DNA from 4 places in the Neptunomonas concharum genome. Region 4 is predicted to be linked to each of the others. Evidence: predicted binding sites of a transcription regulator. Region 4 holds the regulator's gene; each other region holds the start of a gene.
What was found. Region 4 encodes sigma-54, which starts transcription at its own class of promoters, with help from an activator protein. Its sites were predicted from a motif close to TGGCACNNNNNTTGCTNT; they were not measured.
Positions count from the first base shown of each region.

Region 1: a site for sigma-54 is predicted at 3,128-3,145, ahead of flgB (flagellar basal body rod protein FlgB). Genes of this name have one in related genera too.
Region 2: a site for sigma-54 is predicted at 2,732-2,749, ahead of F0U83_RS14455 (acyl CoA:acetate/3-ketoacid CoA transferase). Genes of this name have one in related genera too.
Region 3: a site for sigma-54 is predicted at 3,791-3,808, ahead of F0U83_RS03000 (phenol hydroxylase subunit). Genes of this name have one in related genera too.

Region 1 is NZ_CP043869.1:649,521-657,380, forward strand. Features, by position in the region: gene flgM (flagellar biosynthesis anti-sigma factor FlgM) at 1-312, opposite strand; gene flgA (flagellar basal body P-ring formation chaperone FlgA) at 444-1,145, opposite strand; gene F0U83_RS03105 (chemotaxis protein CheV) at 1,218-2,159, shown strand; gene F0U83_RS03110 (CheR family methyltransferase) at 2,177-3,025, shown strand; gene flgB (flagellar basal body rod protein FlgB) at 3,173-3,574, shown strand; gene flgC (flagellar basal body rod protein FlgC) at 3,577-4,011, shown strand; gene F0U83_RS03125 (flagellar hook capping FlgD N-terminal domain-containing protein) at 4,034-4,711, shown strand; gene F0U83_RS03130 (flagellar hook-basal body complex protein) at 4,727-6,772, shown strand; gene F0U83_RS03135 (flagellar basal body rod protein FlgF) at 6,888-7,631, shown strand; gene flgG (flagellar basal-body rod protein FlgG) at 7,648-7,860, shown strand, end outside.
Region 2 is NZ_CP043869.1:3,041,932-3,049,791, reverse strand. Features, by position in the region: gene F0U83_RS14465 (AEC family transporter) at 1-393, opposite strand, end outside; gene F0U83_RS14460 (SixA phosphatase family protein) at 475-984, opposite strand; gene F0U83_RS14455 (acyl CoA:acetate/3-ketoacid CoA transferase) at 1,063-2,694, opposite strand; gene F0U83_RS14450 (sigma-54 interaction domain-containing protein) at 2,812-4,242, opposite strand; gene F0U83_RS14445 (hypothetical protein) at 4,380-5,282, shown strand; gene F0U83_RS14440 (SMI1/KNR4 family protein) at 5,299-5,703, opposite strand; gene F0U83_RS14435 (PilT/PilU family type 4a pilus ATPase) at 5,767-6,933, opposite strand; gene F0U83_RS14430 (exopolyphosphatase) at 6,947-7,860, opposite strand, start outside.
Region 3 is NZ_CP043869.1:627,152-635,011, forward strand. Features, by position in the region: gene F0U83_RS02985 (tetratricopeptide repeat protein) at 46-1,647, shown strand; tRNA gene F0U83_RS02990 (tRNA-Arg) at 1,651-1,726, opposite strand; gene F0U83_RS02995 (sigma-54-dependent Fis family transcriptional regulator) at 1,780-3,477, opposite strand; gene F0U83_RS03000 (phenol hydroxylase subunit) at 3,846-4,163, shown strand; gene F0U83_RS03005 (aromatic/alkene monooxygenase hydroxylase subunit beta) at 4,199-5,182, shown strand; gene F0U83_RS03010 (MmoB/DmpM family protein) at 5,194-5,463, shown strand; gene F0U83_RS03015 (aromatic/alkene/methane monooxygenase hydroxylase/oxygenase subunit alpha) at 5,479-6,981, shown strand; gene F0U83_RS03020 (phenol hydroxylase subunit P4) at 7,033-7,395, shown strand; gene F0U83_RS03025 (NADH:ubiquinone reductase (Na(+)-transporting) subunit F) at 7,406-7,860, shown strand, end outside.
Region 4 is NZ_CP043869.1:2,622,437-2,630,296, forward strand. Features, by position in the region: gene F0U83_RS12385 (ABC transporter ATP-binding protein) at 1-100, opposite strand, end outside; gene F0U83_RS12390 (calcium/sodium antiporter) at 297-1,253, shown strand; gene F0U83_RS12395 (KpsF/GutQ family sugar-phosphate isomerase) at 1,271-2,245, shown strand; gene F0U83_RS12400 (KdsC family phosphatase) at 2,245-2,781, shown strand; gene lptC (LPS export ABC transporter periplasmic protein LptC) at 2,781-3,356, shown strand; gene lptA (lipopolysaccharide transport periplasmic protein LptA) at 3,343-3,864, shown strand; gene lptB (LPS export ABC transporter ATP-binding protein) at 3,867-4,595, shown strand; gene F0U83_RS12420 (RNA polymerase factor sigma-54) at 4,633-6,198, shown strand; gene hpf (ribosome hibernation promoting factor) at 6,243-6,533, shown strand; gene ptsN (PTS IIA-like nitrogen regulatory protein PtsN) at 6,554-7,009, shown strand; gene rapZ (RNase adapter RapZ) at 7,024-7,860, shown strand, end outside.

The DNA of each region.
Region 1 (7,860 bases), 1.6 Mb from region 4:
TCAGCCAAGTAAGGATTCAAAGCTCAATATCTTTTCCGCAACACGTCCGGAGTTAACACTATAGCTACCGTCTTCAATAGCCGCTTTTATTTGTGCTACGCGGTCACTGTTTATATCGGGTGTATTAGCAATTGTTGCATCAGCCGCCTTCAACGCCTTGGCTGTATCGCTAAGCTCTACAGTATCTTTTGGCGCTTGCTTCGCTGGGGCGTTAGTAACAGGTGCAGCTCCCCCATTACTTCTTTGGGTGCTGACCTTCTCACGAGCACTCAGCGCTTGATGCGACGAAGAGCTGTTAAGATCAATAACCATTTTTTCTACCCTCAAAATTAACGTCTATACCTAGCTAGCGGCTTGGATACGGAAAACTTTAGGAAAAAATTTGTAAATAATTAAAATCTATACTTATCAAGCTCTAAGTATAGCAGCCCTTAGCAAAATAGCTACTCAGAGGCTGATACGACACCTCGGCGAACAACCCTCGCACGGATCTCTTTTTGAGAGCGCTCATTTAAAACACGAATCTGCTGGCCTTGATACCCATTTTCTAAAGCAAGTCCTTGAGTACGTACGACAAGCGCTCCTTTTTTAGCTTCGATAATGATGGATTCGCCTTTATTGATCAAATCAGCTGGTAACATCATTTGAGGAGTGATTGGTGCGTTATTTGCTATGTGACGTCTGGCCGATAGGCCTATGATCTCTTCTGGTTGTGTATAAAAGCCTTGGGATAGCAGACTGAGATTTTGGCGAACGAACCGGATATCGTTTGCACGAACAACAGAGCCTTTGCTAATGGCTTTTGCTGCAACGGCAATGGGGGCATAGGCATTGATTTTGCCTACTGCATAGGTAGCCCAATAATCGGGTGACGTACAGGTGACTCGTAGGGATATTCTGCCTCCTTTAGGTAGCTCTGTTGGGAGAGAAAAGTCAAAATTTGAACATTTTCTTAAATTTACCTGATCATTTATCGAGTTTATGACTATAGTAATATCAGCGTTGGGTATTTTTGCTGTGAAATGTTCCGTGAGGCGTGAAGTGATATAGCCTTGAAGGTCCTTAGCAGCCAAAGCGTTTTGAACAAAAAAGCTAAAAAAAAGGGTAATGTAGCCGATTAAAAACGTTACTCTAAAAAAACTCACGGGGGCTCCTGAACACAGGATAGTTGTCGTGGTGCCGCTGACTTTATTAGTGACATTGCATTGGTGTAGATCATGTCAGGTATTCTAGATACTGTAAACCTGCGCACACAGATGGTGGGGCAGAACCGATTAGAACTTCTGTTATTTGGTTTGGAGACAGATCAGATATACGGGATAAATGTTTTTAAAGTGAGGGAAGTGCTTCAGTGCCCTAGGCTCACGGAGGTTCCAAGGCAGACCACCTCCATCAAGGGTATGGCGCATATCAGGGGTGAAACCATTCCTGTACTGGATTTGTCTGAGGCGATTGGCAGAACGGCTGTGCCAAAAGACGAACAGCAGCGTTGCTTTTTGATCGTTGCCGAGTATAACAAGCGAACTTTGGCGTTCTTGGTGCGAAAGGTCGATCGGATTTTGAATACTCACTGGGATCAAATCATGGCGCCACCGGCTGAAATTGGGGTGGAAAACTACCTGACAGCGGTGTTTGAGTACGAAAGCAGGTTGATTGAAATACTGGATGTAGAACAAATTCTTGCTGATCTGTATCCAATGAGCACGAAGGTGAGTGAAGAAGTAGCAACGTCAGACGTGAAAACTAAAGCTCGCGAATATCACGTCCTTTGTGTTGATGACTCCAGTGTTGCTCGTAATCAGATGCAGCGCAGTCTCGAAGATCTGGGTGTCAAAGTCACGACATGCAACAACGGTAAGATAGCTTGGGATATGTTGGCTGGCTTTGCGGATAAGGGGATCGATGTGACAGAGATGTTCTTAATGATGATCTCTGATATCGAAATGCCTGAAATGGATGGCTATACCTTGGCAGCGATGGTGCGTGAAGATCCTCGTATGGATAAGATGCATATTGTTCTTCACTCATCCTTAAGTGGTGGGTTCAATGTATCAATGGTGAAAAAAGTCGGGGCTGATGGATTTTTAGCGAAGTTCAATCCAGATGACCTTGCCGGAGTAGTTATCGAGCGGATTCAAAAACTTGAGCGAACACGCTAGCCGATGGGTTTTTGTTTATGAATGAACGAAGCAGTGTTTTTAAGATAACGCCAGACGAGTTTCGCCTTTTTAGCCTATTTCTCGAGAAAAGCTGCGGTATATTACTGGCTGATCACAAACAGTATCTAGTACAAAGTCGGTTAGGGAAGATCATGCAAGAGCATGCACTGGCAAGCCTTGCTGATCTTGTGAAACTGTTGGAGCGCCCTGGGGGGAATGCACTTAAAGACCGCGTTATTGACGCTATGACCACAAATGAGACTTTGTGGTTTAGGGATTCGCATCCCTATGAAATCCTCAAAAATAAACTGCTTCCTGAGGTTAAAGATAAGAAACAGCGGCAAAAGTTGAGAATATGGTCTGCTGCGTGCTCTACGGGTCAAGAGCCTTACTCGATGAGTATGGTGATTGATGAGTTTAAAAAATCTAACCCGGGTAGTTTCTTGTCTGGTGAAGAGATTATTGCTACTGATATATCTGCAAGCGCATTACAACAGGCGCGTGCTGCGCAATATGAAATGCTTGCATTGGGGAGAGGTTTGGATAAAGAGCGCCTTCAAAAGCACTTTCGTTCAAATCCTGATGGTAGTTGGACAGTGAGCCCAACAATCAAATCTAGAGTTCGGTTTCAGAGTATTAACCTCTTAGGCCAGTACACCTCACTAGGTCAGTTCGATATCATTTTCTGCCGAAATGTACTTATCTATTTTTCATCGGAATTGAAGCTGGAAATACTTAGAAAAATGCACAAGCAGCTGGTGCCAGGTGGATATCTTTTGTTAGGTGCTTCTGAGTCTTTGTCGGGACTGTCAGATAAATATAAAATGATCCATTGCCGTCCGGGCATTATATATCAGGCTATCTAAAACCCCGACCGGCAAAAAAGCGGCACTCAGTTGCCGCTTTTTTAATGGGGTATTGCATACGCTACGGCTGTACCCCTCTTACCTACTGCATTTCTCATTAAGTGGCATAGTGTTTGCTCTATCTTTGACAAGATAGTGAGGAATGTTATGACAATTTCATTTGATAGAGCTTTGGGAATACATGATGACGCATTGGCGCTTCGCGAAAGACGTGCTGAGGTGTTAGCAAATAATATTGCCAATTCTGATACACCTCATTATCAGGCGCGTGATATCGATTTTAAAAGTGTACTTCAGGGCGTCAGTGCGGTGCAAAAGCCATTGAAAATGGCAGTTACGGATGAGGCGCATAATACCTCGGTCATTCATCCTGACTTCGCTGCAGATCTAATGTACAGGGTTCCTTCTCAACCGGCGGTCGATGGTAATACTGTCGAAGTTCAGGAAGAGATGGCTCGATACACTGAAAATGCGCTGGGTTATCAGGCCTCTTTTGATTTTCTAAATCGAAAGTTTAAAGGCCTCACAAGAGCTATTAAGGGTGAATAATTATGTCGTTGGCTAATGTCTTTCATATTGCGGGTTCTGCCATGAGCGCGCAGACCATTCGTCTTAATACAACGGCGAGTAATTTAGCAAATGCCGAGAGCATCAGTTCGAGCGTGGATGAAACCTATCGTGCGCGTAAACCGGTATTTGAGCTAAAAGCACCTACCCTTGAGCAAATTACCGATGTAGACGCAGGTCTGGTACCAGGGCAGGGAGTTAATGTGGCAGGCATCGTTGAAAGTGATGCACCGCTAAGAACCGAATATAACCCTTCTCATCCTATGGCTGACGATAGGGGGTATGTCCATTATCCCAATGTAAATGTTGTGGAAGAGATGGCAGATATGATCACGGCTTCACGATCTTTTCAGATTAATGCAGAGATTATGAATACCGCAAAACAGATGGCGCAGCGTGTGCTGACGCTGGGTCAGTAAATAAATAAGTTGAGGTCGCATTATGGCGGATATCAACGGTGTTAACAGTGCAACGTCTGTTTATGAGCAGATAAATCAGCAAAACAGATCGGCATCTAATCAGCCTACACAGGCGGAGTCGGACAGCCAGATGTTCATGAAGTTGATGATTGCACAGCTGCAAAATCAGGACCCCACCAGTCCAGCAGATACTACCGATTTCATGCAGCAAATATCCAGTATGAGCACGGTTGAGAGTATTAATACGCTCAATAAATCAGTTACTGATATGAGTAATGCTTTGATGACAAGCCAGGCTGCATTGCAGGCATCCTCAATGGTTGGGCAAAAAGCCTTTGTGAAAACAGATCAGGCCATGCTTTCTGAAGGCGGGCAAGTGGAAGGACTTTTCTCATTGCCTGCCAGTGTTAGCGACGTGCGTGTCACGATTCAGGATGCTACCGGTGCGGTTGTGGATGGTTGGTCTTTAGGGGCGCAAGCGGCAGGAGATCATAATTTTAGCTGGTCGAGAGAGGGATTGCCTTCAGGGAAGTATAGAGTTTTGGTTGAAGGAACGGATGCTGAAGGTAAATACCAAGCCGTTGAAAGTTACATAGGGCATACCGTGAACAGCGTGTCTTTGGGGCAAAATGGCATTGGAATGAAAGTTAATACAGATGTTGGTGCTGTAAATATCAACGACATCAAGCAGATAGGCTAACGAGAGGATATAGTTATGGCAGGTTTTAATACTGCAGTTACCGGTTTAAAAGCGTCGTCAACTATGCTTGATGTGGCGGGTAACAATATTGCAAACTCAAGTACAGTCGGTTTCAAATCATCCCGTACGGAATTTGGTGATATCTATGCTACGGCAGTAGTTGGTGCCGGTTCCAGTAACACGGCAGGCTCGGGCGTCACGGTATCTGATATCGCTCAGGATTTCAGTGCTGGGACGATTGAATTTACTAATAACAATCTGGATTTGGCGATCAACGGGTCCGGTTTCTTTCAGTTAGATGATGGTCAAGGCGGCGTTACTTACACGCGTGCAGGTGCATTCGAACTGAATAAAGACGGTTTTATCGTATCCAAGAGCGGCAAGTATTTGCAGGGATATGGTTTAGATGGTGAAGGTAACCGTTTGCCTATAGGCGACTTGGCGGTTACACAAAAAGAGAGCCCGCCTAAAGCGACTGAAAGCATGGGTCTATCTTTTAATATCGACTCCAGAGACGATGCTACAACGCTACTCCCTGTCTATGATAAAAATGAACCCTCATCTTTCACCTACAGTACAACGATCCGTTCGTTTGATAGCTTAGGTAATGAACATACCATCAAGTATAATTTTGTAGAGCAGCGACCAGAGCAAGAGTTTCAGCAATACGATACCACCGATGGTGCTGCAATCCGTATTTCCGGAATTGATGTTAATGTGGATGATGCTGCCCCGGCTACCGTAGCGGCACCTTTTGAAGTCGTGACGACAACGGCTGGAAGCGGTTCACAAGAGATTTGGCGTTTATCCGGAGCGAAGCTTGCTGAGCTACAACAAGCGGATCCGCGTATTTTCGCAGTTGAGTTCTATCCAGATGCGGCAAACGCACCGGCAGGAACGCTAAGGGTATTACGCGCGGCTGACTCATTAGGTTATGGTGAGCTATCCGTTACTGACCAAGCGGCCACTCCAGTTGCCTTGACACCGGCAACGATCCAGCCTGAAGGGTTTGTAGATAGTAACGAGAAACACTTCTTTGAGTTTGCCTCAACAACCTACCCTGCCCAGACCCAGTTCACCGTTGAAGTATCCGGTGTGCCGGTGACCTTTACGACAGGACAAAATGTATGGTCCCCCGAACAGATGGCACTGGCTATCCGTGATCGAGAGTCAGAAATCATAGAGGCTAACCCCCTAATTAAGTCCATCAGCTTTGATGCGACTCAGGGTGCGAATGGTGCTTTGCGCATTGAATACAAACCTGAAGTTGATCCAGATAATTTAGGTCCATCAACGCTGTTAGTTAAAGATGACACCGGCAACCAGCTGTTTGATGGTGCTAATGTGGATGCGCAGGGCTTCCAGAATACAGATTTCCGCGTTGAAGGGGATAATTCCTACAACGGTGTGTATCGTATGTACGCTTACCTTAACGGTGAAGAAGCGTTAGATATCGGTAAGGTACAGGATCCTGGGTTTGGTACCAGCACGGAACCTGGTCCCGTGATTATTAAGTTTGACTCCACTAATGGTTTGTTATCGGGTATTAATGGTCAGGAAGTACGTGCAGGATCTGCTGTCCCAACACTGACTATCCAGGGCGCTGACCCAGCTGATCCGAATAAAGAGATTAAGTTGGATATTGCCGGGTCTACACAATTTGCTTCTGCTTCTATCATCAAATCCTCAGTACAGGATGGCTATACTAAAGGTGATTTGATTGGGGTATCTTTCGGCGCAAATGGTGAGATGATGGCTTCCTTTAGCAACGGTGAAAACCAAGCTCTAGGAATTGTCGCGATGGCAACTTTCGAAAACCAATCAGGTTTGCAGCCTAGTGGTGATACGGAGTGGACAGCTACGCTGACGTCAGGTAACGCTATCCTCAACCCGCCGGGCACAGGTCTAAATGGCTTGCTGCGTTCGGCCGCGCTGGAGCAATCTAATGTGGATCTATCTGCCGAGCTAGTCAAGTTGATCGAAGCGCAGAGGAACTTCCAGGCGAACTCTAAAACACTGGAAACATTGAACACAGTGACTCAGTCAATTCTTCAGATTTAATGGTTAATTTGTTCTAGGAAAGAGAGCCGCTTTAGCGGCTCTTTTTTTTGGCATATGGATTGCAATAGCTTGAGGTATTAATAAAACGGCAAATCAAGAGAGTCAGGTAAACGGTATGGATAAAGTTGTTTTTGTCGCCATGAGTGGGGCCCGCGAGAATATGCTGGCTCAACAGGCCCATGCAAATAATTTGGCGAACTCGAATACGACTGGGTTTAAGACTGACTTGGCTCAAGCCCGTGCTATGCAAGTGTTTGGAGAGGGGCTGCCTTCGCGCGTTTATGCGATGACTGAGCGCCCAGCGACGGATACCACGACAGGTACTTTTATAGAAACCGGCAGATCTTTGGATATTGCCGTAGAAGATGGTGGATGGTTGGCGGTGATAGGTGCTGATGGTAATGAAGCCTATACCCGTGCGGGGGAGCTGCAGATCAATGCCGCTAATCAGTTGGTTACAGGCAGTGGATTGCCGGTTATGGGTAATGGTGGGATTCCTATTGTTATACCGCCAGCAGAGCAGATTGATATTGGTACGGATGGCACGATTACCATCCGCCCGTTAGGCGAAGCAGCCGCTGAACTCGCCATAATAGATCGTATTAAAGTCGTCAATTTGGATAAGCAGACAAGTTATAAAGGCGCTGATGGTTTAATGCATGTCGATGGTAATTTGCCACAACCACCGGATTTAAATATCAGACTGCGTTCTGGATATCTTGAGTCCAGTAATGTCAATGCTGTCCATGAACTGACGAGTATTATCAGTTTGTCGAGGCAGTTTGAAATGAATATAAAAATGATGAAGAACGCCGAAGAGAACTCAACAGCGGCAACTAAAATTCTTCAGTTAGGTTAAGTGTAGGGGATAACGTATGCACGGCGCATTATTTGTAGCAAAAACTGGTTTATCTGCTCAAGATACCTCGTTAAAAGTAACGGCGAATAACCTAGCCAACGTAAGCACAGTCGGGTTTAAAAAGGATCGTGCGGTCTTTGAGGATCTACTGTATCAAATCAAACGACAGCCAGGTGCTGATTCTACACAAGAGACCCAGTTGCCGTCAGGTTTACAGCTCGGCAATGGT
Region 2 (7,860 bases), 420 kb from region 4:
AGCAAGCCCCGTTTGCCCATATAAATTAAAGCTGACGGCTAAGCCAATAATGCCGTAATTGCTGCGAAATGCTCCTTGAATAAACACACCTTGATCTTCAGGTGCTGTTATCCAGCGGGTTGCAACAAACCAGATCAGCACAAAAGTAATCAGCGTAGCACCGGTTACATAGATGAGTTGTGAGGGGTTAAAGACCGCCTGAAAATCCATGCGTGCAATGCTCATAAACACTAGCACGGGTAACGTCACCATAAAAACAAGTCTGGAGGCGGTACTAATGAAAGCCTCGTCGATCAGACGGGCACGCCTTAGCAAGTGGCCCATAAATACAATAAAAAATATCGGGGCAACGATATTAGCGGTGAAGGCGAGCGTGTCTAAATACAGATCCAATGAGGCATCCCCTAAGGGTAAAGAGCAGCATAGTAATCCTGCTTTTCCGATGTGTCACGCAACAGAGTGTTGTTGTATCGGTTACGGTGCACCCAGATAGGGAAGATGCAGTTTGGGGTAATCCAGCCAATTTAAAGTGCCGCAACCGGCTGCTAGTTCCGACCAGCAGGTGATGCTGAGGTGGATATGCATCACAGCGCAGGTAGGAAATTTTTCAAAGCGCTCTCCTGTGATGTATTCCCCTAGCTGCTGTAAGCCAGGGTTGTGGCCAAACATCATAATATAATGGTATTGGTCTGATTGTTGTTGCAGCACGTTTAATAATGTTTCTTTACAGGACTCATAAAGCTCTGGAATCTCTGCTAAGGGAGGCTGGTTTTCTAAATGAGCACAGGTATATTGTGCGGTGGTAAGAGCGCGGTTTGCTGCACTAGTCAGACAAAGGTCGGGCTGAAGCCCTGCTGTAACTAAACGCTCTACCATAAGTGGTAAATCTCGCTTGCCTCGTTTGTTCAGTGGGCGTAGAAAGTCATCGAGCTCTGGATCCTTCCAGCTGGATTTTGCATGCCGAATCAATGTTAAGGTGCGCATGAGTGACTCCCACTAATGGAATAGGATTGCACGATAGCACGATTATGGCGCCATCCCTACCTGCTTGTTAGCTAATCCTTAGGCTGCGAACTCATCTTGAGGGGATGGGTGATCCAGCATGCGTTTCCAAATTTGTCGCATATGGCGCATGGGCATACTGCCAACATGTTGAAGATTCATGGGGCCTTCATTGAATAGTCGAGGATCCATCACCAGATAGTCATCCTCAACGATAGGGGTAAAATCCATCAGGTTAAGGATATCCCTTTGCAGATCTATGCCTGGGGCAATCTCAACCAACTTGAGACCTGCGGGTGTTAATCGGAATATCGCTCGTTCTGTTATAAACATCACATTCTGCTGCTTTTCTAAAGCGTATTGGCCGTTAAATGTAATCTGCTCAACTGCTTTTAAAAACTTACGAATCGGCCCGTTTTGCTTGATGTGCAGCTGGTGGTCTTTAACCTCTAGCGCTTGTTCTCCAGAGGTGAAGGTACCTAAAAAATAGAGGTCTTTTGTGTTTTGTGTAATGTTGATAAACCCTCCGCACCCTGCGAGCCTTGGGCCAAAACGACTGACGTTAATATGGCCGTTAGGGCAGGTTTCAGCTAAGCCTAAAAAGGCTTGATCTAGGCCGCCTCCATCGTAAAAATCAAATTGAGCAGGTTGGTCGATAATAGCGTCGGCATTTGCAACTGCGCCAAAACTCAGCCCGCTGGCAGGCTCACCTCCAATACCGCCGGGTTCCACTGTCAGTGTAAACTCGTCCAGTCGTCCTTCTTCGGCTGCGACTTGCGCAATCATCTCGGGCATGCCAATACCCAAATTTACAACGGAGCCTTTACGTAGCTCCATTAGGGCACGGCGTCCGATAATCTTACGGGCGCACAACGGTGTTTGAGTGAGACTTCTACCGGTGCGAATTTCACCGCAATAGGCAGGGTTGTACTGCTCAGAGAAGGTCTGTGGATGATCTTCGGCTTCTGAAAGCACGATATGATCCACTAAAATGCCTGGGATTTTTACACGATCAGGGGAGAGTTGGTGACGATCAGTAATGCGCTCTACTTGTACAAAAACTTTTCCTCCCGAATTCTTAACCGCTTGCGCAATGGCGAGAGCCTCTAGTGGCAGAGCTTCTTTCTCCATCGTGATATTGCCATGTTGGTCGGCGGTTGTTCCTCGTAGTAAGGCAACATCAATGGGGAAGGCTTTGTAAAACAGATAAGGCTTTCCGGCTAACTCCAGTCGTTCAACAATCTCTTCCTGGGTTATCGTATTTACCTTGCCCCCGGATTGAAGAGGGTCAACAAAGGTGTTCAGTCCCACATGGGTGAGTGTGCCCGGCTTACCTGCGGCAATATCACGAAATAGGTGGCAGATAACCCCTTGAGGAAGATTATAGGCTTCGATTTTGTTATCCAGTGCCAGTTTGCCCAACGTTGGGGCGAGCCCCCAATGTCCGCCGATAACACGTTTAACCATACCTTCATGTCCAAAGTGGTTTAGGCCACGTGTTTTGCCATCCCCCTGTCCTGCTGCATATACCAGCTTGAGTTGGGCTGGGTGGCCTGAGGTCAGAAAGCGCTGCTCGATAGCTTTGGCTAACGTTTCTGCAAACCCAATCCCAATAAAGCCAGCTGTCGCTAGGGTTGCGTTATTAGGTATCAGCGCTGCGGCGTGCTCTGCTGAAAGAATGCGCTCTGACATGAATATCACCTACATTAATTTTTATAGTATTCATTGTTGAGCAAAAGCTAGGCCATATTGTTTTTTTAATATAAAACAAAGGGTTAATTATTTTTTGATTATTTAAGTGTATGGTTTTCAATACATCTTTGTATGGTTATTGTCTGCTGAGATGATCTCCTGACACTTTTTCAAGCGCTCATATAAGGTCGCTCGAGATATGCCTAATAATTTGGCTGCTTTGCTTTTATTACCGCCTGTCTTCTCAAGTGCCATTGCGATGCTATGCCGGTCCGCATCCCGGCGGGCGTTGATGAGTTCGGTTGGGGCGTTTGGAAGGGGGATAATTGAGGGCAGATCGTCATAGGCGCCTAAATCTCCCGGCTCAATGGCGCTGCCTTCGGCCATAACACAAGCTCTTTCCAGGCGGTTGTGCAGCTCTCTGACATTACCTGGCCATGGGTAGTTTATCAGCCAGTTGGAAGCTGTTTCTGAAAGCTCTGGTGCCGGAATTTGAGCCTGTTGCTGAATAATATTGAGAATATGGGAGCATAATAGAGGGATGTCTTCGTTGCGCTCTCGTAGTGGCGCAAGTTTGATAGGTAGGACATTGAGTCGATAGTAGAGATCTGCCCTGAACTTGCCATCATCCACCAGCGTTTTTAAGTCTTGAGAGGTGGCTGCAATCACTCGGACATCGACTTGCTCAAGGCGATTGGAGCCTAATGCCTCGACTTCTCGCTCTTGCAGCACCCGTAATAGCTTAGCTTGCATAGAGAGGGGCATCTCTGCGATTTCATCAAGAAAGAGGGTACCGCCACTGGCCAGCTGCACTTTGCCTTTTCGGCCACATTTGTCGAGGCCTGTATAAGCGCCGGGTGCGGCGCCGAAGAGTTCAGCCTCTACTAACGATTCCGGTAGTGCTGCCATGTTGATGCCAACAAAAGGCCCGCCACTGCGAGGTGATGCTTGATGAATCCCTTGGGCTAACAACTCCTTTCCAGTTCCGGTTTCGCCTAGTAGAAGAACCGTAGTGTCCAGTTGTGCCGCGCGCCGTGCTTGTCTCTTGAGCTGTTGAATAATGTCTGATTGCCCAACAATATCATCTAAACCATAGCGGGAGGGGCGAATCAGTTTTTGTTGCTCCAGTTGGCGTTTTAAACGTGCGAATTTATCAAACAGCGGGCCTAGACTCTCTAAGTCGGTATAAAAAATGAAACCGATAGCACCGATCACTTTGCCGTTAGGGTCTTTTAATGGCATGCGGGTTACCACGCACCAGCGCCCATGGATCTGCATTAAATCGACAAATGTGGGTTTGCCGCTTTTGACAACACGGGGAATTTGGGTGGTCGGTAGTACTTTGTCGATAGGGGTACCAATAAGATCTTGGTCTTTGGGAATATTGATCAGTTCTCGGTATTGTGGGCTGATCCAGATGATACGACAGTTGGCATCTACAGCGATTGCACCTTCACACAATCCTGAGAGTAGCTCAAACGGATGTTGATCAATCGGTTGTCCGCTTAGAAGGTCTTCTAAACTGACGGATTGTCCAAACGCATTCATTTTTCGGCATCCTTTGCTTTTTGTATTTATTTTTTGGATCAGTACTCTATAGTTTTGTACTCAGATATGATGCAGAACGCAAGGGGCTACCTTGTTTGTCTGCTTTCTTTGTGACGAAAATTCAGGAAATGGATTTTATGAGTGATAGCGATAAAGTTTCAACCACCGCACTTTCAAAAATCATGGGGGTGACGGGTAAAGAACTGTTTAGTCGGTTTGAACAAGCAGGTTGGATTATCAGGCATCAGGATGCTTGGGAGCTTACAGACGCTGGTCGAAAGCAAGGAGGAGAGGCGAAAAAAAGTGATAAGTTTGGCCTGTATATTGTCTGGCCTAAAACGTTACGTATGCCTGATGATATGCCCGCTGTTGTGGTCAGTAGTGATCAAACGAGGGTGACAGCCAGCCAAATTGGTAAAGAAGTTGAACTTTCTGCGCGTCAGATTAATGCTCTTTTGTCTGAGCTTGGGTGGATTAATCGACACCTTAAAGGGTGGCAAGTAACCCCTCAGGGGCAAGCACTAGGAGGTGTGCAGAAAGAGAGTCATCGCACCGGTATTCCCTATGCTTTATGGCCACAAACGCTGTTAAGTAACCGTGCATTTGAACTCTCATTAAAAGCACTAAAGGGAGACCTAGGGCAAGCCTTGGGTCTAAATGAGGCCACAGATAATGAAACGTTGTCTTTTCGGCAAAAGTTTCCTGCGAACTTTCGGACCGCTGATGGTCATCAGGTTCGCTCTAAAGCTGAAATGTTAATCGATAACTGGCTCTACATGGCGGAAATCGTTCATGCTTACGAGCGAAAGTTGCCGGTCGAAGAGGATGTCTACTGTGATTTTTATATCCCGGGTGGAAAGGTGTACCTTGAGTATTGGGGGTATGAAAATGATCCGAAATACCTCAAACGTAAGCATGAGAAGTTACAGATATATGCCAAATACGGATTAAACCTTATTGAGCTGAAAGAGTCTGACGTGCAAAACCTTGATGACATTTTGCCACGAATGTTATTAAAGTTTGGGGTTGAGACCTATTAGCAAGTGAAGGAGAGCGTTAGCTCTCCATCCATACATCGGTGATCCACTCCCAAAGGGTTTCCCACTGATCTTCTGTGATATCGTCTTCGGCTGACCAAAAGCCAACACTACCCTCCTGGGAAATGAAATAGTAGCCCTCGTTGGCTTCACAGATGGGTATCAGTTCTCTGGGAAGCCCCAACGACCACGCTGTTGCCGTTACTTCGGGAAGGTGGGTGTGGGCATGGGGGTCGGACGCTGTTACCGGAGAGAGCGAGCCAACAACGACATCACTACCGTATAGCAGGTACTCCTTCAGGTCTGCCGGTATGGAGATAAGGATCTCCTCCTCGAGCTCAACGAGCAAGTCGTCGTCGGGCAGTTCCATGGAGCCAAAACGATCCTGATTTTTTTCTCTAAGCTCTGCAATAATATCATTCATCTATTAAGTCCGATGTGGATGGCTTTGGCGTGAATGTACCTTAAGCGTGAAGGGCTGCATAGTTTAGAAGACCGTTTGTCCTTTGTGTTCATCTTCCTCCTCATCTTTTTTCTTTGCTTCTTTCTTATCTTCTTCTAGGCTGAAACTCATCCCCCCGCTGCTTGCATTACCATCGGCGCGTAGTTTTAGTTTTAAGCGAACATTATTAGGGGAGTCTGCGTTTTTGATCGCTTCCTCTTCGCTGATGGTACCGGCAATGGCTAGTTTGAAAAGCGCTGAATCGAAGGTTTGCATACCTAGCGCCTCGGATTTTTCCATTATCTCTTTGATACCATCAATATCGCCTTTAAGGATTAGTTCTTTGATGGTAGAGGTGCCAAGTAAAATCTCGATAGCGGCTGCACGTTTACCATCCACGGTTCTGACTAATCGCTGTGAAATAATCGCCTGAACATTGAGAGAAAGGTCGGTGAGTAGCTGATTGCGCTTCTCGTCAGGGAAAAAGTTGATAATGCGGTCAAAGGCTTGATTTGCGTTGTTCGCATGAAGCGTTGAAATAGCTAAGTGGCCGGTTTCAGCAAAGGAGAGGCAGTGTTCCATGGTTTCTTTATCACGGACCTCTCCAATCAGAATAACATCAGGGGCTTGTCGCAATGTATTAACCAAGGCGTTGTGAAAACTGCGGGTGTCTACCCCCACCTCTCGCTGGTTTACAATCGATTTCTTGTGGTGGTGGACGAACTCAATAGGGTCTTCGATCGTGATGATGTGACCACCGCTGTTACTATTGCGATGATCAATGAGCGCAGCCAGTGACGTAGATTTACCTGAGCCTGTGCCACCAACGAATAGCACCAGTCCTCGTTTTGCCATGATCACTTCTTTCAGTACATCCGGAAGCCCCAAGTCCGCCATCCGCGGAATATCTGTTTTGATATTACGCGCTACCATCGACACATCATTGCGCTGTTTGAAAATATTAAGCCGGAAGCGGCCAACCTTATCAATAGAGATTGCAAGGTTCATCTCCAACTCATGCTGGAACGTATTGCGTTGTTCCTCATCCATTACCGACATAGCGATCTTTTCTATATCACCTGCCTGATAGGGTACTTTGCTGAGAGGTTTTAATACCCCCTGAAATTTGGCGCACGGCGGTGCGCCTGTTGAAAGATAAAGGTCAGATCCGTCCTTGGCAGCCAACAGGCGCAGGCAATCGTAAAAGTCCATGTTGGGTGCTCTCTTAGCCGTCTTTATTGATTTGTGTGATCAGCGCTTGAAGGGTTTCTTCTGCTTTATCGTTATCCACCTGGCAGGTGCCTGCCGCTTGGTGACCGCCGCCGCCATAGGCCAGCATCAATTCGCCGACATTGGTTTGGGCGCTCCGGTCGAAGATGGATTTACCGGTAGCAAACACCGTGTTCTGTTGCTTTAAACCCCAGAGGACATGGATAGAGATATTACATTGAGGAAAGAGCGCGTAAATAACAAAGCGGTTACCAGCATAGATAGTTTCTTCGTTGCGCAGATCCAAAACCACCAGATTTTCATGAACGGTGGCACAACGCTGTATTTGATCTTTAAATTTGGCTTCATGTTCGAAATACAGCTCAACACGTTCTTTTACATCGGGCAGCTCAAAGATTTGCTCAATACTGTGGTTTTTACAATAGTCGATCAGATCCATCATCAGGTTGTAGTTGGAGATACGGAACTCCCTGAATCGGCCTAAGCCTGTGCGAGCATCCATCAAGAAGTTTAATAGTTCCCACTTTTTAGGATTTAGAACCTCTTCTTGGTTGTATTGTGCGGAGTCGCCTTTGTCGACGGCTTCCATCATCTCATCCCAACTGGCGGGGAAAACGCTATGGCCGCCATAGTGCTTCCAGACAACACGTGCGGCAGACGGGGCTTCTGGGTCAATAATGTGATTGTTACGGGTACCCGTGTTACGTAGTGTTTCAGATAAATGATGATCAAATACCAAATTGGCGGTAGCTACGTAAGGCAGGTTGGTGGTGATATCTTGCGGTGTTATCTCGATGCTTCCATCCTGCATATCTTTGGGATGTACAAACTTGATATCGTTGATCAGATTCAGGTGTTTGAGTAGAACGGCGCAGACTAGGCCATCAAAGTCGCTACGGGTGACAAGGC
Region 3 (7,860 bases), 1.6 Mb from region 4:
ACTGAGTACTCTATTACGTTTTTCCTCATAAGGGCTTCACGCTGAGTGTCAGAGTTAAAAATAGATTACGCCAACAAAAGGGTTTTGCTTATCGAAAGTAGCGGCAATATGCGCTCGACTGTTGTATATATGCTTCGGCAGCTAGGTGTATCTAATATTGAAGCCGTCACTATCAATGAGCAGGTTTTAGATCTGATTCGAGAAGAAGTCTTTGATATTGTTTTGCTTGGGCATAATAGCAGTGATAGTCTCTCAGGGATTCAGCTACTGGAGGAGTCTCGTTACCGTGGTTATATCAAGCCCGGTGCCTGTTGGGTGTTTATGACAAGTGATTCCTCCCAAGAGATAATCTTGCATGCCATAGAAAGTAAACCTGATGCGGTTATTACTAAGCCCTTCACCATGGAAGAGTTAAAAGCTAGGTTAGATCTTTTGATGTATAGAAAAGAAGCCTTAGCAGCCGTGGATGAAGCCGTCAGCCGTGGGCAACTGGATAAAGCTGTAAAATTGTGTGACCAAGTTGAGCTTTCTGGCGGAAACTATGATTATGTTCAGCTTATCAAAGGTCGTTTGTTGTTGCAGATGAATCGCTTTGATGAGGCGGAGCATTTTTTCAAGTATCGCTTCAAACATTTCAATGAGAAAGAAAGCGGTATCGCATTGGCTGAGGCATATGTTGGTCAGGGCCGCTTGGATGAAGCAAAAATATTACTGACAGATATTATCGAAAAATATCCTCTACTGATGTCTGCCTACGATTTGTTAGCGGATGTCCTAGAGCGACAAGGGGAGCTTGTTCCCGCCCAAGAAGCACTCCACTCTGCTACTAAAAAGTCTCCCTTGAGCCTTTTGCGCCATATGGAGCTTGGTCGTGTGGCTGTTTATACGAAAACTTTGCCACTAGCAGAGTCTGCCTATCGCAAATCAATCTCCTTAGGTAAAGAAAGCTGCTATCGTTCAGCCGACCCCTATCTAAAACTCGCTAATGTTCGTCGTCTGGAGATGGAAGGCGCTTCGGAAAGAGACCAAATTGTTCTTAGAAATCAATTCGATGAAATACTGAATCATGCCTCATTTCAGTTTCCGAAGGACAAGACTTTAAAATTTAAATCGGCTTTATTGAAGAGCCAGCTAAGCCGTGACCTAGGTGAAACTGATGATGCGAACCGTTATTTGCAAGAGGCTGAGCGGCAAGCAAAAATACTGGGAGAAGAGGCAAATGTTAAAAGAGCGCTTTTGGAAGTCACTGGGGATCAGTTACCTGTGCTCCAAGAGGAAGCAGTTGATGTTGTGCAAAAACGTCAGATTCATGACCCAGAAATGAGCGAGCGAGTGAATCGCTTGGGCGTTAAGCATTATATGGCTGAGAAGGTTCCACAAGCTATCCGATATTTTGGGTTGGCAATTGAGCATGATCCAAAGAATGCAAAAGCGCTACTGAATCTGGCTCAGCTTTTTTTGGAGTCCACGCGCTCGCAGTCAGCCAGAAGAGAGGAGCGTATCAAGATGGTTGAGCGTTATCTCAGACTGACCACTAGAATGAATTTGTCCGAAGCGGAAAAACAAAAATACTTGTTACTTGAAAAGTTGTCGGGTATGTCCCCAGAGGTCTTACCCGATGGGAGCTTTGGCCCGTTGCTACGCTAAAAATGGCCTCCCCGCAGGGACTCGAACCCCGATTTAAGCCTTAGGAGGGCCTCGTTCTATCCGGTTGAACTACAGGGAGGTCTTAATAATCAATATTTTACGTATTTTCTATTGCTCTGGAAAGCTTCAATTTCACTCCTCTCGCTTTTTAAGGCGATAAGCTAGTTGAGGGCGAGTTAATCCTAACCTACGCGCCGCATGAGCAACATTGCCATTTGCTTTTTCCATGGCACGCAGGAGAATTTTTTGTTCTAACGCTTCGAGTGAAAAGTCCTCGCCGAGCAGTTGCTCCAGCCAATCTTCATTATCTGGTTCCGAGGTGTTTATATGTGCCAGTTGACCTTGGTTATTAATAACATTTAATGGGTGACTAGGCTCTTTAAGGGAGGGGAAAAAGCTTGAAAGCTCAATCTGGTGGTTATTATCGGTAAGGATAATGCCGCGTTCAATCATGTTCTCTAACTCACGGATATTACCAGGCCACTTGTAATTCATCAGGGCTTGCATCGCCATATCTGATACCCCGATAGTCCGTTTGTTGTAGAGCGTGTGATACTTCTCCAGAAAGTGGTTAATGAGCAGGGGGATATCTTCGGTTCTTTCCCTTAATGGTGGAATATACACTGGATACACATTAAGCCGATAGAAAAGGTCTGCCCGAAACTTCCCTTGTTGTACGGCTTCTTCAAGGTCTTCATTAGTTGCTGCAACCACTCTAACATCGATTTTTCGTGTGCGGGTATCGCCTACGCGCTCTAACTCGCTCTCTTGCAGTACACGAAGTAAGGATGCCTGAGCTCTTGGCGAGAGTTCAACGACTTCATCTAGGAAGATAGTGCCGCCATGAGCACGCTCAAAGCGTCCCTCTCGGGATTGAGTTGCACCGGTAAATGCGCCTTTCTCTACACCAAATAGTTCCGCTTCAATTAGATCTGGAGAGATACACGCGCAGTTAACCGCAACAAATGGTTTATCTGCGCGATCTGAGTTTAAATGAAGATCCCGTGCAATAACCTCTTTTCCTACACCTGTTTCGCCTTGCAACAAGACGGTGATTTTGCTGCTGGAGGCTTTACGTATGAGTTGGCAAACATTTTTAAATCCTCCCGAGCGGCCAACGGAATTAAACGGAAGATCCTCCTCTGCGCTGCTATCACGGTAGTTTTCTCTTAGTGTTTGTAGTTGAGATTGCAAAGAGAAAAGTTCATCGGCAATGGGGTCTGGGAGCATGAAGCGTTCTAGTTCAGCATGGTCTTCCCACTCTTCTGCTGGTTTTCCGATAATACGACAATTAGGTTCACCACAGCCTGCGCATTCGACCTCCTTAAATACGATAGTTTTACCCATGTAATAAGTGGTGTATCCGCTAGCATATCCGATCAATGTCCAGCAAATTGGGTCCTCTGAAAGACCGAAATTTTGCACATGGTCTTCTGCCTCATAAGAGTCGAACCAGCTGAATTCTCCGTAGAACGTGCCTTTATTTACGTCAAAATTGAGGTCAATGGGCTTAACATTCACCATCCCTTTGATGCCATGCAGCTGGGGGCCAACAAAAAAGGCTTCATCTGTTGATATATTCGGTCTTAGCTTGTGAGCAAGTTCAGCATCTTTCCAGCCTGTGTGATAGCCGAATCGCATTAAAAAACCCTTGGTACGCTCAATGCCGAAAGTTTCAACTAGCTCCTTTCTGAGCAAACCCATCACGCTGGAATGAACAAGAATCATACGTTGCTCATCGAGCCATATTTTTCCTTGATCACTTTCAAAACGAATCTTAGACAGCAGATCTCCAAAAGCTGGAAACTTCAAATCATGTGGATTAGCCATTGTTTTTTTTATACCGGCGCTGATTTTGAAAACCCCTTAGGGCACCCTTTTTTTATTAATGAACCATTCTGGACAGGAATGGAAGTAGCCTAAGCTAAGGGTAAGACGAAAGTATATATTTGGTGAATGCTCTCGCAAGACTAGATCATCAAATCGTGAATTGATCTGTATTTTTTCACCATATCATCAAGAAAGTTGGGGGTGACTTATCAGAATACTTTGCTGGGTTTAGTTTGATTTTTTATTTTTATTCTTATCTAAGTTTATGTTTTTAAATACTTAATTCTATAGCTGCCTGACCGTTTTCTTTCGCTGGCACACCCATTGCTAAACCTTGGTCACTATAAAAACAAAAACAGGTCAGCAATATGTCGCCTTCTCAACAGAATAAAAAGGGCCAGATTGTCCCGCTACATACCAAAAGCTCAGATGGTATGCCTGAGTTTAAAAAGTTCGTCCGAATTCGCAGTCCCGAAGGGGCTCGGTTTGTGGAATTTGACTTCGCCATTGGTGACCCAGGCTTGTTTGTTGAGCTCATCATGCCACAACGCGTCTTTGATGATTTTTGTCGAAACAACCATGTTCTTTTCATGACCGATGCGCAGATGGCTGAGGTCGATGCGGACATGGAGAAGTGGCGTTATGGCTATAACACTTTGATGTCACGCAATCACGATCACCAATAACCTCTTGAATAAAAACAAACTATTGGGGTAGTTCAATGACTATCGAGATAAAAACGGCAACGTTAGAGCCGGTAAGAAACACCTTTGCCCATATTGAGCGTCGTTTCGGGGATAAGCCTGCGACTCGCTACCAGGAAGCTACCTACGACGTCCAGTCAGAAACGAATTTTCATTATAAGCCTTTGTGGCAACCAGAATTTGAACTGAATGATAGCCGTCGGACGGCTGTCATTATGGAAGACTGGTATGCGTTTAAAGACCCTCGTCAATTTTACTACGGCACTTATGTTCAGCAGCGTGCTCGTATGCAGGAAGTGGCCGAAAACAGCTATGCCTTCTTTGAGAAGCGTAATTTGGCAGCCTCGTTAGGCGAAGATGTGCGTGAAAAAATTATTCGTTACCTGATTCCTCTGCGTCACGTTGAGCATACAGCCAACTTAAACAACCTCTATGGCACGGCTAATGGCTATGGCACAGCAATGACACAAGCGTTGTTGTTTGATGGCATGGATCGACTAGGCAATGCTCAGTATCTCTCCCGAATTGGCCTGATTCTCGATGGCAATACCGGTGATTCTCTAAGTGAAGCGAAAGCGTGTTGGATGAGCGACCCCGTGTGGCAGGGCGTTAGAGCATTGTGCGAAGAAACACTGGTGACCAAAGATTGGTTCGAGCTGTTTGTTGCACAGGATGTTGTCATCGACACCCTCGTATATGACCTGTTTTTTAACCAGTTCGATCAGTGGTTGGTTGCCCATGGAGGTCAGGATATCGCCATGTTAACGGAGTTTATGCAGGAGTGGAGCAAAGAGGTTACTCGATGGAGTGACAGTGTTTTGAAAACGGCGGTTGCGAGTGAGGCAAATAAAGTTTTGATCAGCGGTTGGGCTGATAAATGGCGAGGCAAGGCCGCCGAGGCACTATCTCCCGTTGCCAAGGAGATGCTAAATGACGAGGCACTAGAGCAGGCTTTAAGTGTACTGGATAAGCGCCTGAAGAAAGCTGGGCTAGAACAATAAGGAATTCACCTATGTCAAAAGTATATATCGCACTACAAGACAATGATCTGTCCCGCTACATCGTTGAAGCGATCGAAGATGATAATCCTGATGCAACCGTGATCCATATGCCCGCGATGATTCGCATTGAAAATGAAGGGCATCTCGTGGTGAAGCGGGAAACCGTTGAGGAAAAGCTAGGACGTGATTGGGACGTACAGGAGTTACACCTGAACCTCATTACGTTAGGCGGACATGTTGATGAAGATGACGATCAGCTCAGTCTGACGTGGAACACATAATAAAAAGGTAACCCCATGGCAGCTAAAAAACTAAACCTTAAAGATAAATATCGTCTTTTAACCCGCGACTTGGATTGGGAGTTTTCTTACCAAGATCGTAAAGAGGCGTTTCCTTACGAAGAGTTTGAAGGCATTAAAATTACGGACTGGTCTAAATGGGAAGATCCGTTTCGCTTAACGATGGATTCTTATTGGAAATACCAAGCGGAAAAAGAGAAGAAGCTTTACGCTATTTTTGATGCCTTTTCCCAAAATAACGGCCACCTTAATGTCACTGATCCGCGCTATATCAATGCATTGAAGATCTTCCTGACAGGTGTCTCGCCTTTAGAGTATCAGGCTTTTCAGGGGTTTGCCCATACGGGGCGCCAGTTTGGTGGTGTTGGGGCACGAGTAGCCTGCCAAATGCAATCTATCGATGAGCTGCGTCATGTTCAGACACAGATTCATGCAATGAGCCATTACAACAAGTTCTTTGATGGACTGCAGGAATGGCCGCATATGCATGATCGCGTTTGGTATCTCTCCGTTCCTAAATCCTTCTTTAATGATGCCCGCAGCGCTGGCCCGTTTGAATTCATGGTGGCCATTGGATTTAGTTTTGAATATGTACTGACCAATCTATTGTTTGTGCCATTTATGTCGGGTGCTGCACACAATGGTGATATGGCTACCGTAACTTTCGGTTTCTCTGCTCAGTCAGATGAGGCTAGGCACATGACATTAGGGTTGGAAGTCATCAAGTTCCTTCTTGAACAGCATGAAGACAATGTACCCATTGTGCAAAAGTGGATTGATAAGTGGTTCTGGCGTGGAACGCGTTTATTAACCATCGTTGCGATGATGATGGACTACATGCTTCCTAATAAAGTGATGTCCTGGAAGGAGGCGTGGGAAGTGTACTTTGAAGAGGCCGGTGGTGCTTTATTTAAAGACCTAGCCCGCTATGGCATCCGTATGCCGAAGTACGCCGATATTATCGAAAAAGAGAAAGAGCATATCTCTCACCAAGCATGGTGGACTTTCTATACCCACGGTCACGCGGCGGGATTCCATACATGGATTCCAACAGACCAAGAGTTGGACTGGTTAAGTGAAAAATACCCCGATACGTTTGATAAGTACTATCGCCCGCGCTGGGAACTCGCTAAAGAGATGGAGGCAAAAGGTGAGCGCTTCTATACCAAAGCATTGCCGCAGCTATGTACCACTTGCCAGATTCCTATGCTGTTTACCGAGATGGATGATCCAACGCTAACGGCTTATCGAAGTTCTGACTATCAAGATAACAAGTATCACTTCTGTTCAGATGGGTGTAAGGACATCTTCGATGATGAGCCGGAAAAATATATCCAGTCTTGGCTGCCTGTACATCAGATTTTCCAAGGTAATTGTGGAGGCCCAGGCGTTGAGGAAATCCTCAGTGAGTATTACCGCATGAACTTGGGCGCGGACAATATGGACATGAAAGACTCGCCCGATGAGAAACGCTGGAATGCGTGGAAAGGTGTCGCCTAATAAGAATAACCATTGGGGCGCCCGACGCCCCGCAGTGATAGGACAAAAAATATGCCAGTTAAAGCAATTACGCCGGACTATAGAGGCGATATGAAAGATAGGCTGGAAAATTTCCATGGCAACCAAGTGGTTTATGTGGGGTGGGATCACCACTTAATGTTTTGTGCGCCTTTTGCGTATCCGTTACCGCCAGAGATGCCCTTTGAAGCATTGGCTAATGATGTCATGCCTGAGGCATTCAGCCTGCACCCCGAGTGGTCAAAAGTTGATTTGAAAAAAGCAACATGGCTGTTGGATGGACTTCCTTTTGCGCCTGATTTTAATCAGTCGTTGCAAGCTCAAGGCATTGGTCACAAATCCGTACTGCGCTTTTGTACCCCTGAGCTTAAAGGATTCGCCGGCGCTGGCGTCTAAGGAGTCGACTATGAGCTTTGAAGTCACAGTGGAACCTACCGGTGACATTATAGAGGTCGAAGAGGGACAGACCTTGCTGGACGCGGCACTACGCCAAGGTGTCTGGTTACCCTTCGCTTGCGGTCACGGGACCTGTGCAACGTGCAAGGTACAGGTTGTAGAGGGAGATGTTGATATTGGTAATGCCTCTCCTTTCGCATTGATGGATATGGAGCGGGAGGAGGGCAAAGTACTGGCGTGTTGCGCTATTCCTGAGTCAGATTTGGTGATTGAGGCTGATATCGATGTCGATCCGGATTTTGCGGGTTATCCCGTTATGGACTTTGTAGGCACGGTTACTGAGATAAAAGATCTGTCTCCCACCATTAAGGGAATCTGGTTTTCATTGGATGAAGAGATGGAATTTCAGGCAGGCCAGTATATCAACCTTCGTATTCCCGGCGTTGAAGGCGTGCGAGCTTTCTC
Region 4 (7,860 bases):
GAATTTGCATATTGATATCACGGAAAATTTTTCGGCCACTGCGGCTGAAACTGAGTCCTTGTATATCAATGATAGGGGTGTCGTGTTCATGAGTTGACATGATTTCTGGCCCATTCCCTGACTCTGAGTACAACATCACCAGTCTGTAAGACTTACCGGCTAGTGCAAGGGTTGAAATTAAGGCGCCAACTATACCATCAGGCGCTTAAAACATGAACAGATCCTGTATTTAACTTGCACCTGTTTTTGGTTCTGTTTTAATAGGCGCCTTCTTATTAACAGGTTTATTGTCTGCCATGCTATTTCCGATCCTATCTATACTTGCTGGGCTTGTCGTTTTAGTCTGGAGCGCCGATCGTTTTGTTATCGGCGCCGCAGCTACTGCCAAAAACTCCGGCATGTCGCCACTACTCATTGGCTTAACCATTGTGTCTTTTGGTACCTCAGCTCCGGAAATATTAGTCTCTCTGATGGCATCGCTAAGCGGGTCAGGCAATCTCGCCGTGGGTAATGCAGTAGGCTCTAATATCGCCAACATAGCGCTTGTTCTGGGTATTACTGCGATGATCGCTCCATTACCTGTCAAATCCGCTGTACTAAAGAAAGAGATCCCTTTGCTCGTAGGTGTCACCCTGTTAGCTGGTGCGCTGTTATACGATCTCCATCTATCTTTGACGGACGGTATAATCCTCGTTACCGCTTTGTTGTTTTGTCTCGTACTGTTCGCCAAATTTCAGCAAAGCAGCGACCCGGACGATCACTTAAATGATGAGGCCGAAGAGATCCCTGAGATGGCCACAAAAACAGCTATTTTTTGGCTCGTTCTCGGCCTTACCCTGCTTATCATAAGCTCTAGAATGCTCGTTTGGGGCGCAGTTGAAGTTGCCACTCAAATGGGTGTGTCTGAGCTAGTAATAGGATTAACAATCGTCGCGATTGGTACCAGTTTGCCTGAGCTAGCCGCCTCGGTCGCGAGTGCTTTAAAAAAGCATCACGACATTGCATTAGGCAACGTTGTAGGCTCTAACATCTTCAACTTAGCAGCCGTCATGGCGATCCCCGGTTTTGTTAACCCCATTACTATGGATGCAGTAGCTTTCAATCGAGACTATCTTGTCATGCTAGCTGTCACCATTACCCTGGTTATTTTTTGCCTGATTCAAAAGCCTGCAAGGATCAATCGTTTAGAAGGCGGGCTACTGGCTGCAGCTTATGCCGGTTATATGTTTGTGCTGTACACTATGTCGATCTGATAAAAAAGGCGAGCATCATGGATACAATCAAATCCTTTTTAGACTCTGCTATCCGCACTATTAAACTTGAAGCAGAGGCGGTTAGCGATCTACTAAATCACCTTGATGGCGACTTTGAAGCTGCATGTGACGCAATGATAAATTGCCGGGGTCGTATTATTGTTACCGGCATGGGAAAATCAGGGCATATTGGCAACAAAATAGCGGCTACACTGGCCAGTACCGGGACACCTTCATTCTTTGTTCACCCTGCTGAAGCCAGCCATGGGGATATGGGTATGTTTACGGCTGATGACGTTGTACTAGCCCTTTCAAATTCTGGAGAAACCGCAGAAATTGTCACTATTTTGCCCTTAATCAAACGGCTGGCAATTCCTTTGATTAGTATTACCGCCAATCCTAACTCCACCCTCTCTCAAGAAGCCGACGCCAACTTGCACATTGGTGTAGAAAAAGAAGCCTGTCCTCTCGGCTTAGCCCCCACATCCAGCACAACTACCCAATTAGTACTTGGCGATGCGTTAGCGATAGCACTTTTAGAAGCCAGAGGCTTTAGTGCAGAAGATTTCGCGTTTTCACACCCAGGTGGCAGCTTAGGGAGAAAGCTACTTCTCAAAGTCAAAGATATTATGCACAGCGGCGAAGATGTCCCTCGTGTATCTTCCGGCACACCTATCCACGAAAGTCTATTAGAAGTAACAGACAAGCGCTTAGGTATGACCACGGTAACGAACACACAAGGGCAACTCATTGGTATATTTACCGACGGTGACCTTCGTCGAACCTTGGATCAAGAACTCAACCTAAAAAATACAAGTATTGATCAAGTGATGACTCAACATTGTACGACCGTTTCAGGGGAACTATTAGCGGCTGAAGCGTTACAAATAATGCAATCAAAAAAGATCAATGCGCTAATCGTCTGCGACCAAGAGAACCGCCCTGTTGGGGCACTAAATATGCACGACATGCTGAAGGCAGGGGTCATTTAATGAAACGAATAGAGACGCCAGCACTTAAAGAGAAAGCCGCTAAGATTAAATTAGCAGTCTTCGATGTAGATGGCATTATGACAGATGGTAGCCTTCACTTTTTACCCGATGGTCGTGAAGTCAAGATGTTCAATACGTTAGACGGCCTAGGTCTGAAAATGTTACACCAAGCCGGCATCGAAACCGCTATCATTACAGGCAGGCGCTCACCACAAGTCGAAATTCGCGCACAAGCGCTGAATATCTCCTACTTACGTCAAGGGAGAGATGATAAGTTAGCCGCACTTGAGGAGCTATGGACGATGACCGGCCACAGCGCGCAAGACACCGCTTATATTGGCGACGACTTACCTGACCTCTCTGCTATTAAAGCGGTAGCTTTTGGGTGCACTGTGCCAAATGCACACCCCTTTGTAAGGGAACACGCTGATTGGTGCACGGAAAGAACCGGTGGATATGGCGCCGCAAGGGAATTCTGCGAAGCTATCCTTGAGGCGAAAGCCTTACTCGAAAAAGCCTACCAAGACTTTTTATAATGTTGCCTCTGAACCGTAACCAAACCCAGCTATTTCTCGCAATTGCGTTACTGGTGCCTGTGTTCATGTATTGGATTCTACAAACAGACGCAGACCAAGGCTCATCCGACATGCCACCAATAACCAGTGGTGTGGACTATTTTATGAAGGACGTCAACGTTAGAGAGTTTAGCGCCACAGGACACCTAGTACGCACGCTCAACGCTAGTGAATTAAACCACTTCCCTGAGAAGCAAGGCTCCGCTCTGACTACGCCCAAAATAGCGTTACATCGGCCAGGTGCTAGCCGCATTAACTTTCAAAGCAATAAAGGCTTTAGTTCAGACACAACTCAATCATTGCAGCTTGATGAAGCGGTAGTCGTCACGCATAATTCCACCAATGAAGCGCCGACTGAGCTAACCACGTCATCATTAACCCTGCTTCACCTTGAAGGCATAGCAAAAACAGATGCGCCTATCGAGATCCGTCAAAAAGGACACACTACTACAGCGACGGGTATGATTATCAACTACAACACAGGTGTATCTGAGCTTTTATCAGATGTGAAAGGTACTTTTTATGCAGACCAATAAACGCTCATATCATACTCTACTGAGCATTCTAGGAGCTTACTTCTTAGGATTAACCTCCTTCGCTTACGCACTCCCTTCAGATAAGCATCAGCCGATTCACATCAGTGCTGACGCAGCACAGATCAATGAAAAAACAGGCACCACAACCTACACCGGCAATGTACTCATGAAACAAGGTTCAATGGAGATCAAAGCGGCCCGTATTGATCTCTATCGTGAAAAAGACAGCGTTAGCCGCATTATTGCAAACGGTTCCCCCGCTAATTTCCGACAGCAAGCAGCTGAAGATAAGCCTATTACGGATGCCTTTGGCGAAAAGCTTGATTATTTAATCGCCAAACAGACCATTACGATCACAGGCAATGCAAAAGTCCAACAAGAAAGCGACCAGTTTACCGGTAGTAAAATTGTTTATCAGATGGACAAAGCCATCGTAAATGCCTATAGCGGCGAAGGTAAAACCGGGCAGCGCGTCCAGATGGTTATTCAACCTAAGGCTAAGCCCTAATTATGAGTAAATTGCTTCAAGCTCTGCACTTGGCCAAAGCCTATAAGAAACGCCAGGTTGTTCGCGATGTCTCCTTAGAAGTAAATAGCGGGGAAATTGTAGGGTTGCTGGGTCCAAATGGAGCTGGAAAAACAACCTGTTTTTATATGATTGTAGGCTTAATTCAAGCCAATGATGGAGCCATCCGCATTGGCGATGATGACGTAACCCGTGATCCTATGCACCTTCGTGCAAGGAAAGGGATTGGCTACCTGCCACAAGAAGCGTCTATTTTTCGAAAGCTAAGCGTCAAGGATAACCTGATGGGTATTCTAGAGATGCGAAAAGAGCTGACGCCCTCCCAAAGGGAAACGAAACTCGAAACCTTACTTGAAGAATTCCATATCTCTCATTTGCGAGAAAGCCTAGGTATGAGCTTATCCGGCGGTGAGCGCCGAAGAGTGGAAATCGCACGAGCTCTAGCTTCTGAACCCTCCTTCATTTTGTTAGATGAACCCTTTGCGGGCGTAGATCCAATCTCAGTAAATGATATCAAACAGACTATAAAGCACCTACAATCTAAAGGCATAGGCATATTAATCACAGACCATAATGTTAGAGAAACACTCGATATTTGTGAAAAAGCCTATATTGTAAGTGAAGGGGTAATTTTAGCCCAAGGCACTCCCGCAGAGATACTCGCCAACGATCAGGTGAAAGCGGCCTATTTGGGTGATACCTTCAAACTTTGAGTAGATTGATACCGCTTAGGAGTATTGTTGTAATTTTATGAAGCAGTCATTACAACTTAAAATGGGTCAGCACCTAACAATGCCCCCTCAATTGCAGCAGGCTATTCGCTTACTGCAATTATCGACGCTTGATCTCCAGCAAGAGATCCAAGAAGCGCTCGACAGCAACCCTATGCTTGAGACATCAGAAGAAGCGGATGAGCTTCATGAACAAAGCCAGCCAGAACAGGCGGATAACGCCACTCAATCAGCTGAGCCCGAAACAACCTCTTCGAAAGAGCATACTGATAGCGCTTATGAGGAACCTAGCAACAGCCAAAACGATTCACTTGATGAGTATCAAGAGACAGAAGACTCTTTTGACGATCAGTGGAATGATCGCATCCCAGAAGAGCTTGCTACGGACTCATCATGGGATGATACCTTTCAAGCATCTACCAATTCTGGCAGCACAACCCATAGGGATGAAGACTTGCCCTTTGAGTCCAATGATAGTGCAGAAGAAACCCTTCAGGACCACTTGCTCTGGCAGCTTAATCTTACGCCAATGAGCCCTACGGATCAGATGATCGCCGAGGCGATTATTGACGGTATCGATACCGAAGGCTATCTACGTATTTCATTAGATGAGCTGCTTGAGCATTTCGTCCAAGAAGAATCTGAACTTTTTCAGGATGCTGAATTGGATGAGCTTGAGGCTGTACTGCACCGCATTCAGCAATTTGATCCGCCAGGTGTTGCAGCACGCGATTTAGGTGAGTGCCTGAGCATACAGCTACAGCAATTACCTCCTGACACGCCCCTTTTGAAGCAATCAGTGATGCTTTGTCGCCAATATATACACCTGCTAGGTAGCCGAGACTATAAGCAGTTGATGCGTAAACTGAGGCTAAAAGAGCCGCAACTTCAAGCCATCATTACGCTGATTCAATCGTTAAATCCGCATCCAGGATCTTTTATATCGAACAGTAAAGCCGAGTATGTCATTCCAGATGTATATGTAGAGAAAATTCGTGGTGTATGGACTGTACGACTTAACTCGGAAGCCTCACCTAACTTACAGATAAACACCCGTTATGCAGACCTCATCAGGCGAGCAGACAACAGTGCAGACAATACCTACCTCAAGAGTCATCTGCAGGAAGCTCGCTGGTTTATCAAAAGTTTACAAAGCCGTAATGAAACTTTGTTGAAGGTTTCAAGCCAAATCATTGAAAGACAGTCTGACTTTCTAGACTTCGGCCCAGAAGCGATGAAACCCATGGTTTTACATGACATCGCGGAGGCGGTAGAGATGCATGAATCTACGATATCTCGTGTAACCACTCAAAAATATATGCATACACCTAGAGGGATTTTTGAGCTTAAGTACTTCTTCTCCAGCCACGTTAGCACAAGTGACGGAGGGGCTGCGTCATCCACAGCCATACGCGCAGTCATCAAAAAACTGATAGCCGCTGAAAATCCAACTAAACCTTTAAGTGATAATAAAATAGCCCAACTATTAGATGAAGAAGGTATACAGGTCGCACGGCGAACCATCGCCAAATACCGGGAAGCAATGGGAATTGCGCCTTCAAATGAGAGAAAGCGTCTGATTTAATGAACACACTACGACATACCTGTCGTGTCAAAAGGAGACTTAATATGCAAATCAATATCACTGGCCACCATGTAGAACTGACAGAAGCTTTATCTGAATACGTACACACTAAATTTGAAAAGCTGGAACGCCACTTTGATAACATCACAAACGTTCAAGTGACACTAAGTGTAGATAAATTACGTCAAAAAGCTGAAGCCGATATGCATATTGCAGGTGGGGAAGTATTTGCCACCAGTGAACACGAAGATATGTATGCTGCTATCGACGGTCTCACTGACAAACTCGATCGCCAGATCATCAAGCACAAAGAAAAACTGAAAAGTCACAAATAACCATTAGATTTATAGCACACATGTCCATTATATCTTTGCTATCACCCGAACGAACGCTTCAACATATTGAAGGCGGCAGTAAAAAGCGCATTCTGGAGTTTGTAAGTAACATCATTGCAGAATCAAACGGCAGTATTGTCGCAGAAGATTTATTTAGTGGATTGATAAGCAGAGAAAGGCTGGGCAGCACCGGCATTGGCGAAGGTGTGGCGATCCCACATTGCCGCCTTGCCGGTATTACCGAAGCGATCGGTGCGCTGATCCATTTATCTGAACCCATTGATTTTGATGCGATAGACAATCGCCCCGTAGACCTACTCTTCTTTTTGCTTGTTCCTGAAGAAGCCTGTGAAGAACATCTAAATATTTTAGGGAAACTCGCTGAGTCCTTTAGTCAAGAAGCGATTAGAGAACAACTAAGAAAAGCTGACTCCAATACTCATCTGTTGCAAGTGGCTTCAGAAGTTTTTAACTAAACAGCAGAGTAACAATGAAACTCATCATTATCAGTGGCCGCTCAGGTTCAGGTAAAAGTACAGCCCTTCAGGCACTGGAAGATGTCGGATATTATTGTATCGACAACTTACCTGCCATGCTGATGCCCGATTTAGTCACTCACATGCTAAATGATGATGCGCAGCTCAATAAAATTGCGGTCTGCATTGATGCACGCAACCTGTCCAGCAATCTGGAAAAGGTGCCGCAGATGTGGACATATTTTCGCCAATATCCAGAAATTTCCGTAGAGCTTGTCTACCTAGACGCCTCATACGAAACACTGCTGCAACGTTATAGTTCCACGCGGCGCAGACACCCCATGGCAGAAAGAGTCAGTAATCTTCCTGATGCGATAGAATATGAAAGGAAGTTACTAGAACCTATTACGGACCTTGCTAATATCAGGATAGATACTACCCGTTTATCTATCTATGAACTGAGAGACGCCATTAAGCTACGCGTTGCGGACCGTGCGGAGCAATCACTCTCTCTGCAATTTGAGTCGTTTGGTTTTAAACATGGCGTCCCATTGGATGCAGACATTGTATTTGATATGCGGGTTCTGCCAAACCCTTACTGGGTGACTGAATTAAGACAGTACACAGGGCTAGACCAACCTGTCCAAACATTTCTCAGTGCTGCACCTGAAGTCACCGAGATGATCCATGACATCCAACACTACATTGAAAAGTGGTTACCTCACTTTATCAAGAATAACCGTAGTTATATGACGGTCGGTATAGGATGCACAGGTGGTCATCACCGCTCTGTTTATGTTTCAGAGCAACTAGCTAGTTATTTCAAAGAACATATGGATAATGTCAATGTA